DNA from 2 places in the Gordonia sp. C13 genome. Region 2 is predicted to be linked to the other one. Evidence: riboswitches for the same ligand, from Rfam matches in the RefSeq annotation. Region 2 holds a riboswitch; the other holds the start of a gene.
The links. A riboswitch is a leader RNA that binds a small molecule or an ion and turns the genes downstream of it on or off. The one in region 2 is predicted to bind cyclic di-AMP.

Region 1 (7,148 bases), on a different contig from region 2:
CGGTCGTGCCGGTGACCCCTTCGACGACCGTCTCCGGTGCTCCGCCGGACAGACCCGCGACCACCGGCACACCCGTGGCCGACGCCTCGAGGTAGACGATCCCGAGCCCTTCGACGTCGAGCCCTCCCCCGCGTGTGCGGGACGGCATCGCGAAGACGTCGGCGATGTTGTGGTACGCCGAGAGTTCTTCGGCCGGAACCGATCCCGTGAAGATCACCTGGTCCTCGACACCGGTCCGCGTCGCCAGTGCATGCAGCTTCTCCGCGTACGGCCCTCCGCCGACGATCACCAGGACGGCGTCGGGCATCGTTCGACGGATGAGCGGCAGCGCCCGGATCAGCACGTCCTGTCCCTTGCGCGGCACCAGTCGCGACAGGCACAGGATCGTCGGCCGGTCCCCCAGTTCGTGGCGGTCCCGGAACTTCTGCCGCAGAACAGGATCGGGTGAGAAGCGGGCGACGTCGACGCCGGGCGGCAGGTATTCCAGTGCCGCGTGCGCACCGAAGGCCGACGCGAATCGACCTCGGGTGTACCGGCTGACGAAGGTGATCACGTCGGTGTGGCGACCGATGTGGCCCAGCACCTGACGTGCGACGGGGAGCATCGACCAGCCGACTTCGTGACCATGGGTGCTCGCGAGGATGCGCTGTGCACCAGCGCGCCGCATCGCGGGCGCTAGGACGGCCAGCGGCGCGGCCGCCCCGAACCAGACCGTCGAGATCTGCTCGCGCCGAACGATCTCCGCTGCACGCCGGGCGACAAACGGGGTCGGCAACATCAGCGTCGTGCGATGGCGGTACACCCGGTAGGGCGCCTCGGCGTCGAAGTCGATGTGCGATCGGCCGCGCCACCGCGGCGCGTAGACGACGATGTCCTCCGGCGGGAGCAGGTCGACCAGGTTCTGCAGGTAGGACTGGATCCCGCCCGGTCGGGGCGGAAAGTCGTTGGTGATCAACAGGGTTCGCGCCATCAGCCGACCTGCCCGTCGAGCCATTTACCCCATCCGGTGATGAGCTCGTCGCGGCTGACGCCGAGCGCGGCCCGGATGGCGGCGTCCTGACGAGTCGGATCGGCGGTCGCCGCGACCCCGAGATAGAACCTCTTCAGACGCGCCTCGTCGTAACGGTCGGCGATGTAGGCGGCCATCGACCATGCGCTCTGGTAGGCGAGCTGCGAGGTCTGCCCGTCAATCGCGAAGGCCACATCGTCGGGCAGCGCGGTCGGCGTGTTCCCCGCCCGAACCGCTTCGGTCAGATCGGGCGCGGCGTCGGCGAGACGCCGGTAGGTGCCCTTGCGGCCGACGTATTCGGCCACTCCCTCGGTGATCCAGAGCGGGGCGTCGAGAGCCGTTTGCGCACGGGCTGCGACGTGGGTGAGCTCGTGGCGCAGCACGACGTCGAGGGTCGGCGGGGCCAGATCGTCGGCGGCCGGGGTGAAGACCACACGCTGGCCGATGGCGGTACGCCGGGGAAAGTCCACCCGGCTGTAGACGGTCGCCGCGGCCGCCGCACCGATCGCGCCGCCGTCCTGCGTGACCAGGCCGGCGAACTCGTCCTGGTCGGAGGTGGTCACCAGCACGGCGCGTCGATCCCACGAATCCCCCCAGAAGGCGGTCACCGCGTCGACGGCGTCGGGCAGCAGCTCGGGCAGATTCGCCGCCGCCGCGCTGGTGCGGAGGTAGCGGGTGACCACCGACGTCCCACCTGCGGTGGCGACGTCGGAGACGGACAGTCCGGGCAGTTCCCACAGCTGGGTGGGGGTCGGCTCCTCGCCGAGTGCCGCGGTGTCCCCGACGAGCTTCCACTCGTCACCGTAGCGGGCGACCACGAACTGGGTCGTCACGACGACCTCGGGTTCGTCGACACCGGGTGCGCGTTCACCACCGAGGGCGTACCGCAGCTCTACCGGTGCCACCCAGGCGTCCGAACTGCCGTTCGCGTCAAGGCGACCCTGCACATCGGCGGGTACCAGCGTCTCGGCCTCCTCAGTAGGGGCCAGTTGGTAGCGGAAGCGTGCGAACTGCAGCGGGCCGCCGGAGTCGCCGCGTCCAGACGCCCGAGGAGTGAAGTTCTCGGCCGCGGTGACCCAGCGGCTTCTAAAGGCCGGGGTCGACGCATCGTCGAGCAACGACCCGATCTTCGGCACATCCCCCGACGTGATCGTCCCGGTCAGGTCGTCGAGCAGACGCGTCACACCCTCGGCGCGCTGTTGCTCGTAAGGGTTGGTCGGCGTCGAGGTCGTCGTGGAGGTGCCACCGGAGGTCGACCCGTCGGCCGTGGACGGCGCCTGGCCGCCGCATCCGGTGGTCACACCGACGAGCAGCACCACCGCGGACGCGAGCGTCGGGCGCCAACGCCCGCGGAGTGAAACCACCAGAGGAGTCTAGAACCGACGGCCGGAGTTGAACGGACCGGCCTCGTCGAGCGGGACGACCTTGACCGGGACACCGAAGGTCGAGGCGTGGATGACGTATCCGTCACCGACGTACATCCCGACGTGGTGGGCGTCCGGGTAGTAGATGACCAGGTCGCCCGCCTTGAGGTCCTCGCGGGACACCGGCTGACCGCCGGCCATCTGCGCCTCACTCGACCGCGGGATGGTCTTGCCGGCCTGCTTGTAGGCCCACACCATCAGACCCGAGCAGTCGAACGAGCTCGGACCGGTCGCACCCCACACGTACGGATCACCGATGCGCGTGAGGGCTGCCTGCACGGCGACGAGCGCGGCGGCGGTGCCCTTGGGGACGATCCGCGGGTCGAAGTCGAACTTCGGGCCGCGCAGGGCGGCGAGTTGCTTGCCGGTCATCGACTGGTAGATCGCGCGGATCTGGATCGCCTGCATCTGCAGGTCGGCCTGCTTGGTCTGAAGGTCTCCACGCACCCGTTCGGCGCGTGAGACGGCCTCCGACGCCGCGAGCGCGGTCTGGTCGGCGTCCTTCTTGGCGGCCGCGGTGCGGGCGCGGACCTTCTTGATGGCGGTCAGGTCGGAAGCGGCCTGCCGCGAGATCATGTCGAGTCCCGACATCTGGTCGAGCAGCGCCTGCGGCGAGTCGCTGACCATCACGGCGTAGAGCCCGCTGACACGGGCGCCCTGGTAGCTGGCGCGCACGATGGAGTCGACCCTGGCCTGGTAGGAGGCGAGCTGCTCACGGCTGATGTCGAGCTTGCGCTGGGCGTCGGCGGCGGCCCGCTTCGCCTGGGTGACGATCGAGCGCTGCTTGTCGTACTCGATCTTGGCGTTGTGCATCGCCTCGGTGGTCTTCTCGGCCTCGGTGCCGAGCTGCTTGTAGCGATCGAGAAGCTGATCGGCCGATCGCGCGGGCGCGGCCTGAGCCTGTCCGACACCGCCGGTCGTCAGCGGGACGACCGTCACCATCGCCGCCAGCAGACACAAGACGAGCATCACCGGGCCCGATCGAGCGCGAAGACGCGTCGCGTTCACTGGTCCCTCCCCGGAAAGCACGGTTCAGTCACTCCTCTACCGCTTCGTTCCTCCCCCGCGGACCACCCTGTCATCCCCCGATGGCCCCCGAGACCGGATCAGGCGGATCGCACAAAGCTCGCGACCCGCCCTCTCCTGATGCTCTTGTTCAGTTGGTATCAGTACCGCCGGATACCGGTGAGCTGCCATTCCTTGACGGCGTCGCGCTTCACGGGCGTGCCATAGGTCGAGGAGTGGACGAACTGTCCGTTTCCGACGTAGATGCCGGCATGGCCGCCACCGTTGAAGATCATCACATCGCCGGGCTTGGCCTCGCTGTAGGAGACCGCGCGACCGCCACCGAGCTGGCCGTAGCTGTCACGGGGGATGGTCTTGCCGGCCTGCTTGTACGACCAGTAGACGAGACCCGAGCAGTCGAAGGCGTTGGGGCCGGCCGAACCGTAGGAGTACGGCGAGCCGATCTTGCTCTCCGCAGCCTTGACGGCCTTCTGGCCGGCGGTCAGCTGGGGCTGCCCGAGGGGGGCGCCACCGTGCGGACGGAACTGCTGCGGGATCTGGTTCTGACCGATACCCGGGATGGTGAACTGGCCGACGTTGGGGATCTCGACCGTGGCAGCCGGCGACTTCTTCGCGACGGGCTTGGGCGCGGGGGCCGCTTCCGGAGCCTTCTTCTCACCGGGCAGGGCCGGGATCTCGAAGGTACCGAGCGGGGTCTCGACCGGGGCTGCGAGAGCAGGGCCGGCCGCGGCAGCGAGCGAACCGAGCGTGATCGATCCAGCGATCACCGCCTTCTTGGCAACCTTGCTCCCACGATTGGGCTGTTCCAAACGATGTTTGGGCACGAAGCGAGTTCTCCTTCAGTTTCTCCCTGTACCGCCGACCGAGTTAGCTGTCGGGTTCGGGCCGGAAGAGTGGCCCTACGCGTTTTTGGCACAGCCAGATCCCAGAAGGACACTGTTGCGCGTTGACGCGATTCACCCCGATCGGGACAGTCCTGCCTGGTCATGTCAGTGCTGACATACCCGGCCACGCTGCCCGAAGTAAGTGGTTCCCCGGTTCGCCCGTGAGGACGATTGAGCGGTGACTTTCGCGGACCACTTCTGTTGAAGCGGGACGCTCCGCAAAGGTCTCAGGAAGGTTACGAAATCGTCGGCGCTGTGTCCACTAGGCAACGGACACGCAATTCGCCACCGATTTTCAGCCTGCGCGGAGCTCGGTCGAGGACACGACCCGTAAAGGCGTCTGACGTGCAGTTTTCGTCGTTCTTGCAGATCGTGCAGCGGCACTGGTGACCATTGCAGCCGACTGGAGAACATCGATCGCGAGGTCCAGTTCCGCATCGTCGTCGAGGGCCTGCACCGTTACCGAAGCTCCACCTTCACCAGGTGCATCGTCCCAGTTCGGGCCGCCGAAAAGCACTGTCATCATGCACCCGTCACAGGCGACGGGGCGGGCCGGGCAGGTCGCGCAGTCAACATGCATCGTGTGATCTCCATCTCATCTGGCCGTCGGAGGGGTTTGAACTCCGAATCGGGCGGGTCACGGCGGGCAGATTCGGTGCCGTCGGCGCCGATCTCTCACTTCGAGGTGGAGACTAGGGGGCACCACCGACAAACTCGTTCGCACACTGTTCGACACATGCGTCACATCAGTAACAAGCGACGTCGACCAACACCCCATCCGCACTCCCCGACCCGAAACGGAACGGCCGATCGGGGTGTCACATCCGCGGTGTCGGTGCATCGAACTAGTGTTCGCCTCGTGACGCGCAGAGATGGTGGTGGTGCAGCCACAGGACAGGGGACGTCGGGACAACTGACCTTCGCCGACCTCGAGGCCGCCGACCAGGCGACCGACGGCGACGCCATCTCGAGCGAGTTCAGCGATCGCGCCCTGTTCGACACCACCCTCGTCGTCGTCGACCTCGAGACGACCGGTTCCAGCCCGACAGACGACCGCATCACCGAGATCGGTGCGGTGAAGATCCGCGGCGGCGAGGTGATCGGCGAGTTCGCCACCCTCGTCGATCCGGGCCGGGCCATCCCACCGCAGATCGTCACGCTCACCGGGATCACGACGGCGATGGTCACCGACGCACCCCGGATCGAATCCGTGCTGCCGGCGTTCCTCGAGTTCGCCCGCGGCTCGATCCTGGTCGCCCACAATGCGCGCTTCGACATGGGTTTCCTACGGCAGAACGCCCTCCGGCTCCACCTGGACTGGCCCTTCAGCCTGAGCCTCTGCACCGTGACGATGGCGCGGCGCATCCTGCCGCGCGACGAGGCGCCCACGGTCAAGCTCAGCGCCCTGGCCGAACTCTTCGACGTCTCCGTCCGGCCCACCCACCGGGCCCTGGACGACGCCCGCGCCACGGTCGAGGTCTTCCACCGTCTCCTCGAACGCGTCGGGAACCAGGGCATCTCGACGGTCGGAGAACTCACCTCGTATCTGCCGCGCACCGATCCCCGTCTGCGAGCCAAGCGTCAGATGGCCGACCGCGTGCCCGCGCGTCCGGGCGTCTATCTGTTCCGCGGGCCGTCGAACGAGGTCCTCTATGTCGGTACCGCGGTGGACCTCCGACGCCGCGTCCGTTCCTACTTCTCCGGCAGCGACCCCCGGCGCCGCATCACCGAGATGGTCTTGCTCGCCGAGCGCGTCGACGTCGTCGAGTGCTCCCATGCCCTGGAGGCGGCCGTCCGCGAGCTGCGGCTACTGGCGGCGCACGCGCCCGCCTACAACCGGCGGTCGAAGCAGCCCCACAGGGGATGGTGGGTGACGCTCACCGAGGAGCGTTTCCCCCGCCTCAAGGTGAGCCGCACGCCCACGGACGAGTCGATCGGCCCGGTGGGCAACCGCAACAATGCGGCGACGGTGGCCGACGTGATCGCCGCGGCCGCCGGACTCCGCACATGTACCAAACGCCACGGGGCCACCGGCTACCACTGGTGCCCCACGCCCGACGGCGTCCGCCAGCCCGGCGGATGTCATGCCGCCGCCGAGCAGCCCCAGACCGTTCCGGACTACCTGCCGCGCGTGACCGCGGCCCGACGCCTCATGCGTGGAGAGGCCGACGATCTCCTCGACGACCTCACCGCCCGGCTCGCCGACCTCTCCGAGGCGCAGATGTTCGAGACCGCCGCACGACATCGCGACCGGCTCGCCCTGACCATCGACGCCCTGGCGCGGTGTCAGCGGCTGGCCGCGCTGTGTGCGATCGCCGAGATCGTCATCGCCCGTCCCGACGACGAACGCGGCTGGCATTTCGCCGTCGTCCGGCACGGACGACTCGCGGCGGCCGGGCGTGCCCGGCGAGGCGTCTCCCCCATGCCGGTCGTCGACGCGCTCGTCGCCGCTGCCGAGACCGTCATCCCCGAGCCGGGACCGTTGCGCGGGGCTCCGGCGGAGGAGGTGGCGCTGATCTACCGATGGATGACCGAGCCCGGGGCCCGGATCGTGTCCACCACCGACCCGGTGGCACTCCCGGCCGGATGTGCCGAGCGCCGGCGCGGCTGGTCGCAATCCGCACGGGACGCCCGCTCCGACGCCCGCGCGGTGGTGCACCGGACGCCACGACCCACGCAGCGCTCGCCGATCCGCGAGCTCGTGGCCACTAGGCTTGCGCCATGATCACTGCCATCGTCCTCATCCAGGCCGACATCCACCAGATCCCGGAGACCGCTCAGGCCGTGGCCGACATTCCCGGCGTC
Region 2 (7,148 bases):
CGCGCATGGTCGACGTCGGGCACAAGGAGCCGACGAAACGTCGTGCGATCGCCGGCGGCACCTTCCACACCACGGCCGAGGTGATCGGCCTCCTCAGTGAGTCGAAGCTGCCCAAGGGCGATGTGCTGGCGACCGCCCGCATCGCCGGCATCATGGCGGCCAAGCGCACCGACGAGCTGATCCCGCTGTGCCATCAGCTGGCGTTGTCGTCGGTCGAGGTCGACTTCACCATCGGCACCGACTCCATCGACGTGACCGCGACCGTAGCCACCTCCGGCCAGACGGGCGTCGAGATGGAGGCCCTGACCGCGGTCGCCGTCACCGGGCTGACGCTGCACGACATGGTCAAGGCCGTGGACAAGCGCGCCCGCATGGACAACATCCGCCTACTCGAGAAGACCGGCGGCAAATCCGGCGACTGGCTGCGGGACGACCCGGCCGATGGCTGAGACCACGCCCGACCCCGCACGGCAGCGCGTCGCGCAGATCGTCGTCGCGTCGACACGGGCGAGTACCGGGGTCTACCCCGATCGCACCGGTCCGATCATCGAGGCCTGGCTCGTCGAGCAGGGTTTCTCGGTCGCCGAACGCGATGTGGTGGCCGACGGTCCGCCGGTCGGTGCCGCGATCCGCGCCGCGGTCTACGCCGGCGTCGACCTCGTGCTCACCACCGGGGGAACGGGTCTGTCACCGACCGACCGCACCCCCGAGGAGACACGGCCGCTGCTCGACGTCGAGATCCCCGGCCTCGCCGACGCCATCCGCGCGGCGGGGCTGCCGAAGGTCCCGACGGCCGTGCTCTCGCGTGGCCTCGCCGGTATCGCCGGGACGACACTGGTGGTGAACCTTCCCGGCTCGACCGGCGGCGTGCGGGACGGCCTGACCGTCCTCACCGGCGTCGTGCACCACGCCCTCGACCAGATCCGCGGCGGGGATCACTGATCGTCCCCGATCAACCGTGACAAGACAGGATTGACCAATGACCGTAGTCGTACACACCGCGGTGTCGGACCAGCCCATCGGGCTCGCCGACCACGAGGCGATGGTCGCCGACGCCTCGGACGGCAAGGCCGGTGCGATCGTCGGCTTCGTCGGGGCGGTTCGCGACCACGACGGCGGCCGGACCGTCGCCGAACTGGCCTACTCCGCCCATCCGACGGCGCCGAAGGTGCTCGCCGAGGTCGTCGAGGAAGTGTCGGCGGTCGAGGGTGTCCGCGCGGTCGCCGTCTCGCACCGCGTCGGCGACCTCGAAATCGGGGACGTCGCCTTCGTGGTGGCCGTGGCCGCCGACCATCGCCGCGCCGCCTTCGAGACCTGCGCCCGGCTCGTCGACGAGGTCAAGGCGCGTATCCCGGTGTGGAAGCACCAGTACTACGACGACGGCACCGAGGAGTGGATCAACTCGGCTTAGCCCTTCGAGGCTCGTCGCTGCGCTCCTCGCACCTCAGGGAGCGAGAGACCTAGGCCCCGGCGCCGCCGTCGACGGGCACGATCGCGCCGGTGACGAACGAGGCGCGGTCGCTGAGCAGGAACGCGGCGACCTCGGCGATCTCGCGCGGCTCGGCCATCCGGCCGAGGGGAGTGGAGTCGCTGATCCAACGGGAGACCCCCGGGCTGGCCGCCTCCCACTCGTCGATCATCTCGGTGGCGGTGCCGCCGGGTGTGAGCCCGTTGACGCGGATGCCGTCGCGTGCCCAGCTGACGGCCGCGGTCTCGGTGATGCTGTTCAGTGCGCGCTTCATCGCCCCGTAGGCGGGAAGGTCGGGGTTGGCGCGTCGCGACCCGATGCTCGAGGTGTTCACGATCGCGCCGCCCCCATTGCGCTGCATCAGCGCCGCTTCGGCGTTCATCGCGATCCAGTGCGAGCGGAAGTTCACCGCGAACTGCCGGTCGATGTCGGTTGCCGTGGTGTCCTGCAGCGGACCTGGTACCTCCTGGACGACGGCGCCGTTGTTGAACGCGCCGTCGAGGCGGCCGTGCAGTTCTTCGACGCGGGTGATCGCGGCGTGGACGCTTGCATCGTCGGCCAGATCGAGAGTCACCGCGTCGGCGGTGCCGCCGGTCGACCGGATGTCGTCGACGATCCGCTCGAGGGCATCGATGCCGCGCGCACCGAGCACGACCGAGGCGCCCTCGTGGGCGAACAGATGTGCTGCGGCGGCGCCGATTCCGCGGCTGGCGCCGCTGACGAAGATGACCTTGCCGGTGAGCAGGCCGATGGACGGGGTGGACCGGATATCGGTGTCGTGTGTCATGGAACTCAGCGTGGCCGTGGCGGGTGAGCTCATTCAGGCACAGGCTGTACTACTCTCCGCCGGCCGATCGGACGCACACTCGAGGTATGGACAAGCACGGACTCGCCTCGTTCCTGCGGAGTCGACGTGAGCGTTTGCAGCCGGAGGACGTCGGTCTGCCGGCCGGTACGCGGCGTCGGACTCCGGGGCTGAGGCGGGAAGAGGTCGCGGTGCTCGCGCACATCTCGACCGAGTACTACGTACGGCTCGAGCAGGGCCGCGCGCCCCGGCCGTCGGCAGAGGTGCTCGTCGGCATCGCCGGAGCGCTGCTGCTCACCGACGAGGAGTCCGACCATCTGCACATGCTCGCCGGAACAGCTCCACTGCGAACCGCCCTCCACCGGCGGGACGTGCGTCCGAGCATCGTCGCACTGCTGGACCGCATGCCGCAGACCGCGGGATTCGTGATGTCGGCGATCTTCGAGGTTCTCGCCTGGAATGACCTGGCGGCCGCGCTTCTGGAGGACTTCGGCGAACTCGGCCCGGCCGATCGCAACCTCGCGCGCCGGGCGTTCCTCACCGACGACGCCGCGCCGCTGTACGGCATCTCCGACGGCGCGGAGTTCCGCCACCACGTCGTCGCGAGGTTGCAGCTGGCGGCGACCCGCTATCCATCGGACCCGGCGGTCGTCGGTCTCGTCGAGGATCTGCGGGAAGGCAGCGCACAGTTCGCCCGGCTGTGGGACCAGCACGACGTCGCGGCCGCACCGACGCTCCGGAAGACCCTGCGGCATCCCGTCGTCGGAGAGATCACGGTCGACTGCGATTCGCTGGAGCTCGCCGAGCGGGACCAGCATCTGGTTCTCTACAGTGCGCCGGCGGGTTCGGCGGACGCCGAGGCGCTCGCCCTACTGCAGGTCCTGGGTTCCGACGCCGCCGGGCTGTCGGAAGCCACCTGAGAATTGGAAAAGGGCCCCGCACGGATCAGTCATCGTGCGGGGCCCTTCGTCTGGGTCCCTCTGTGCGCTGCGGATTGTGTCCGAGCCGCTACAGGTAAGGGCTGCTACTCGTCAGGGGTTGGGCAGCAGGTGCTTGTTGTCGTTGAACAGCTTGATCTGTTCCGGGCTCAGCGAGACACCACTGTTCTTGGCGGCGTTCCAGAGGTTCTCGACCTCGGGGCTCACACCGGCGTCGGTGAGAACCGAGGTGACCTGCTTGGCGACGTCGTCGGTGGTCTTGGCCTCAGGAGCCTTGACGAGGCTGAAGCTGCCGTTGCCGTCCTGGAGCTTCTTGACGATCGGGGCCGGGACATCGCTCGGAGCGGTGCGCGGGGTGTGGCCCGACAGGCCGACGCCACAGGTGGGCCATGCGCCCTTGCCCTGCGAGGCGAGCACGCGCTCGGCGACGACGATCTGCTCCTCGCGGGTGGCCTGCTCGGCGGTCGGGGCGAACTCGCCGCCGCCGTGGCCGCTCCAGGTGCTCGGCGAGAACTGCAGGCCGCCGTGGTAGCCGTTGCCGGTGTTGATGGCCCAGTTGCCGCCGGACTCGCACTGGGCGACCTGGTTCCATTCGGCATCGGTTGCCGCGTTCGCGGTACCGGTGCCCAGAAGGGCGGCTCCGCCACCGAGGACGGCGCCGGTGAGGGCGACCTTGGTGAAGGTCTTGGTGGTCGAGCTGGTCGTCTGCTTGCGGTGACGTCCGGACATAGATCGATTCCTCTCTCCACGCGCCTACGAAGTCAGCTGTCGGGTTCGAGCGAGAGGTTGCTCGGCCCCAGTGCGTCACCGGGATTTATTAATCACGGTTCTGCGCCTGGGACTTAACCCCTAGGACACCTGGTGTGGTGCCCGGTCTCAGGGGATGAGGTTGGGTCCCCCGTCCTCGCTCCTAGATTTCGTGCGGTCGTACCCTCCGGCGGAGCGAGGCTCGGCGCGGCCGGCGGGACGTATGTTCTGTTTCCTTACCGTGACCTTCGAGAAGGTCGCTTCGTACAGTACGTCGTTCGATCGGCCGATTCACCTGCTTGTACGCAACTTATTTTTTCTTCAGAACCTGGTCTCCCGACCAACTTTCGGCGTCATCGCAGTTCATCGGGCCGGATGCGCTCCCGTGGCCATCTCGTTACCGCGCCGTTATGTGACTAAGGTCACACGGTGGTTGTGGTGTCAGCCACCGGCGAACGGGGGAAGGACGTCGAGTGTCGAGCAGGTGCCGAGCTGGAGTGAACGGTCAGTGAAGGCGATCTCGTCGCGGAGATAAGAGCAGCGCTCCAGTACCTTTGCGAGTTCGGCGTTGCCGGCAGACAGCGTCGACTCGAGGTGGGCGAGGGTGGTCGCGGGGTCGATGTCGACGACACGCGACTCGGTACCGGCGGCGGCGCGAGCAGCGGCGAAGAAGCGGACGGTGAGGTTCATCGGGGCCGAGCCTATCCGCCGATGGCGGACATCGGCCGCGTCGGCTGGACGAAGCCGGCGGCGTTCACCTCGTGTCCAGGAGCCTTCTGCCACATGTCGGTGCGCCACAGCGCGGCGACGGCGGCGTCGACCTCGTCGTCGGGCAGCGTGCGCAGCACGGCGCGCAGATCGGTCTCCGACGAGGCGAACAGGCAGTTGCGCAGTGACCCGTCGGCGGTGAGCCGGGTGCGGTCGCAGTCACCGCAGAACGGACGGGTGACCGAGGCGATCACGCCGACCTTCGCCGGGCCCCGCGACGTCCGATGGCCGTCGACGATCCAGGTGGCTGCCGGGGCGCTGCCGCGCGGTGCGGGATCGGGCAGCAGATCGAACCGTGTGCGCAGCGTCGCGAGGATCTCGTCGGCGGTCACCATCCGGGTCCGCTGCCAGGCGTGGTCGGCGTCGAGGGGCATCTGTTCGATGATGCGCAGCTCGTAGCCGTGTTCCAGGCAGTAGGCGAGCAGGTCCGGGATCGCGTCGAGGTCGGCACGGTCGGGGATCACGGCGTTGACCTTGACCGGGTCGAGACCCGCGCGCTTGGCGGCGGCGAGACTGGCCAGCACGTCGTCGAGCCGGTCGCGCCGGGTGATCTCGGCGAATCGTTCGCGGTCGATGGTGTCGAGGGAGATGTTGATGCGGTTCAGTCCGGCGGCGACGAGGCCGTCGATCCGCCGGGTGAGACCCAGCCCGTTGGTGGTCATCGCTATCTCGGGCCGTTGGGGCAGGGCGGACACGGCGCCGATGACCTGCTCGAGGTCGCGACGCAGCAGGGGCTCACCGCCGGTGAAGCGGATGCGTTCGATCCCCAGGTCCCGGACCGCGACCGTCAGCACGCGGATCAGCTCGTCGGCGCTCAGCACCGCGTCGTTGGGCATCCAGTCGAGTCCCTCGGCCGGCATGCAGTAGGTGCAGCGCAGATTGCACCGGTCGGTCACCGAGACCCGCAGGTCTTTCGCCACCCGCCCGAACGTGTCGCGCAGCGGCCCGCGTGTGGGCACGTCGGATGGCGCCCCGGCCGTCATCGACCGTGGCGTGGGGATCCCGAGTCCTACCGTGCTCACGCTGTCCTGCGGATCACGTGGCGTTCGGGTCCTTGCGGGCCTCGAGAGCTCGGAAGGTGCTGGCATGGAACACGAGCGGCTCGACCGTGGGGTCGGCGCGCAAGGTGTTGATCTCCAGCAGCACGACGGTGTGATCACCGGCCTGGATCTCGTTGTGAATGGTGCACGACAGATGGGCGGCAGCGTCGGGGACGAAGACCGCCCCGGCGTCGGTGCGCAGCGGCGTGATGCCGTCGAACCGTCGCTCCGACGGACCGGCGAGTTGCTTGCAGACATCGGTCTGGTCGCCGGCGAAGACGCTCACGCCGATGGCCGGTGCGGTACGGATCTGCGGCCACGTCGTCGACGTGTTCTGGACGCAGACCGATACCAGTGGAGGCTCGAGAGAGACGGTGGTGAAGGAGCTCGCCGCCATTCCGATCAGCGTGGTCGAATCTCCCTCACCCTGAAGGCAACACACCGCGACGACGCCGCTGGGGAAGCAGCTGAACGCTGCCCGGAGGGCCTTGGCGTCGGAGACGGGGGCAAGTTCTGGGGAGGTGTCGATGGTCGCGGTCACGGTCCTCACCTGGCTCGGCGTCCGGCACGGAGTGCGTACACCAGGCCGAGGAGGAAACCCAGCGGTGCGCACATGGTCAACAGGTAGACGAAGGTCGGTGCGGTGTCGCCGTCGGTGACGAGCGGGGTCACGAACAGGGCCACGAGGGCGATGAGTCCGATCGCGAAGATCACCATGGCTGCCTGCAGCAACCGCGGGGACGTCGTCTTCTGCATGTCGTCCACGGTAATGCACACTCCGGGAGCGCGACGCCGCGCGAGGGGCTGACCGGTAGGGCGGAGGTAATGGTGTGACCGCGGGGTGGGGTGTTGGCTACCATGGGGCGCAGCAGGCGCCTTGCATCCGTCTGGGCCCATACGGACTTTCCGCCGTGGGTCGTGTGATGGGTGACGGCGTCTTTTGTTGTGACAGGCAGATCAGCTAGAGATCTACGACGTACAGATGAGGGTGAGCACAGTGCCGACCGGCAAGGTGAAGTGGTACGACGCGGACAAGGGCTTCGGCTTCCTCGCTCAGGAGAGCGGTGAGGACGTCTACGTCCGTTCGTCCGCCCTGCCCGACGGGGTGGAGGCCCTCAAGCCGGGGCAGCGCGTGGAGTTCGGCATGGCTGCCGGTCGCCGCGGGCCGCAGGCACTGAGCGTCAAGGTTCTCGATCCCGCGCCGAGCGTGTCGAAGAACGTGCGCGAGGCCGCCCGCAAGGAGACCAAGCGCCACACCCCCGACGAGCTGCACGGCATGGTCGCCGATCTGATCACCTTGCTCGAGGGCAAGGTGCAGCCGGATCTGCGCAAGGGACGTTACCCCGACCGCAAGACCGCGCAGCGGATCTCCGAGGTCGTTC

Region 1: linked by a shared signal. The riboswitch ahead of M1L58_RS22710 (C40 family peptidase) and the one ahead of M1L58_RS16170 (transglycosylase family protein) in region 2 are both predicted to bind cyclic di-AMP.

What each region holds. Positions count from the first base shown of each region.
Region 1 covers NZ_JALPSY010000046.1:8,069-15,216, forward strand. The annotation lists gene M1L58_RS22695 (glycosyltransferase family 4 protein) at 1-970, opposite strand, end outside; gene M1L58_RS22700 (hypothetical protein) at 970-2,373, opposite strand; gene M1L58_RS22705 (C40 family peptidase) at 2,383-3,402, opposite strand; gene M1L58_RS22710 (C40 family peptidase) at 3,600-4,283, opposite strand; cyclic di-AMP (ydaO/yuaA leader) riboswitch at 4,301-4,531, opposite strand; gene M1L58_RS22715 (DEDD exonuclease domain-containing protein) at 5,203-7,068, shown strand; partial or broken gene M1L58_RS22720 (Lrp/AsnC family transcriptional regulator) at 7,065-7,148, shown strand, end outside.
Region 2 covers NZ_JALPSY010000021.1:47,916-55,063, reverse strand. The annotation lists gene moaC (cyclic pyranopterin monophosphate synthase MoaC) at 1-449, shown strand, start outside; gene M1L58_RS16190 (MogA/MoaB family molybdenum cofactor biosynthesis protein) at 442-942, shown strand; gene M1L58_RS16185 (molybdenum cofactor biosynthesis protein MoaE) at 980-1,411, shown strand; gene M1L58_RS16180 (SDR family NAD(P)-dependent oxidoreductase) at 1,461-2,255, opposite strand; gene M1L58_RS16175 (helix-turn-helix domain-containing protein) at 2,342-3,193, shown strand; gene M1L58_RS16170 (transglycosylase family protein) at 3,305-3,940, opposite strand; cyclic di-AMP (ydaO/yuaA leader) riboswitch at 3,946-4,145, opposite strand; gene M1L58_RS16165 (MoaD/ThiS family protein) at 4,400-4,648, opposite strand; gene moaA (GTP 3',8-cyclase MoaA) at 4,660-5,748, opposite strand; gene M1L58_RS16155 (flavin reductase family protein) at 5,762-6,307, opposite strand; gene M1L58_RS16150 (hypothetical protein) at 6,313-6,522, opposite strand; gene M1L58_RS16145 (cold-shock protein) at 6,764-7,148, shown strand, end outside.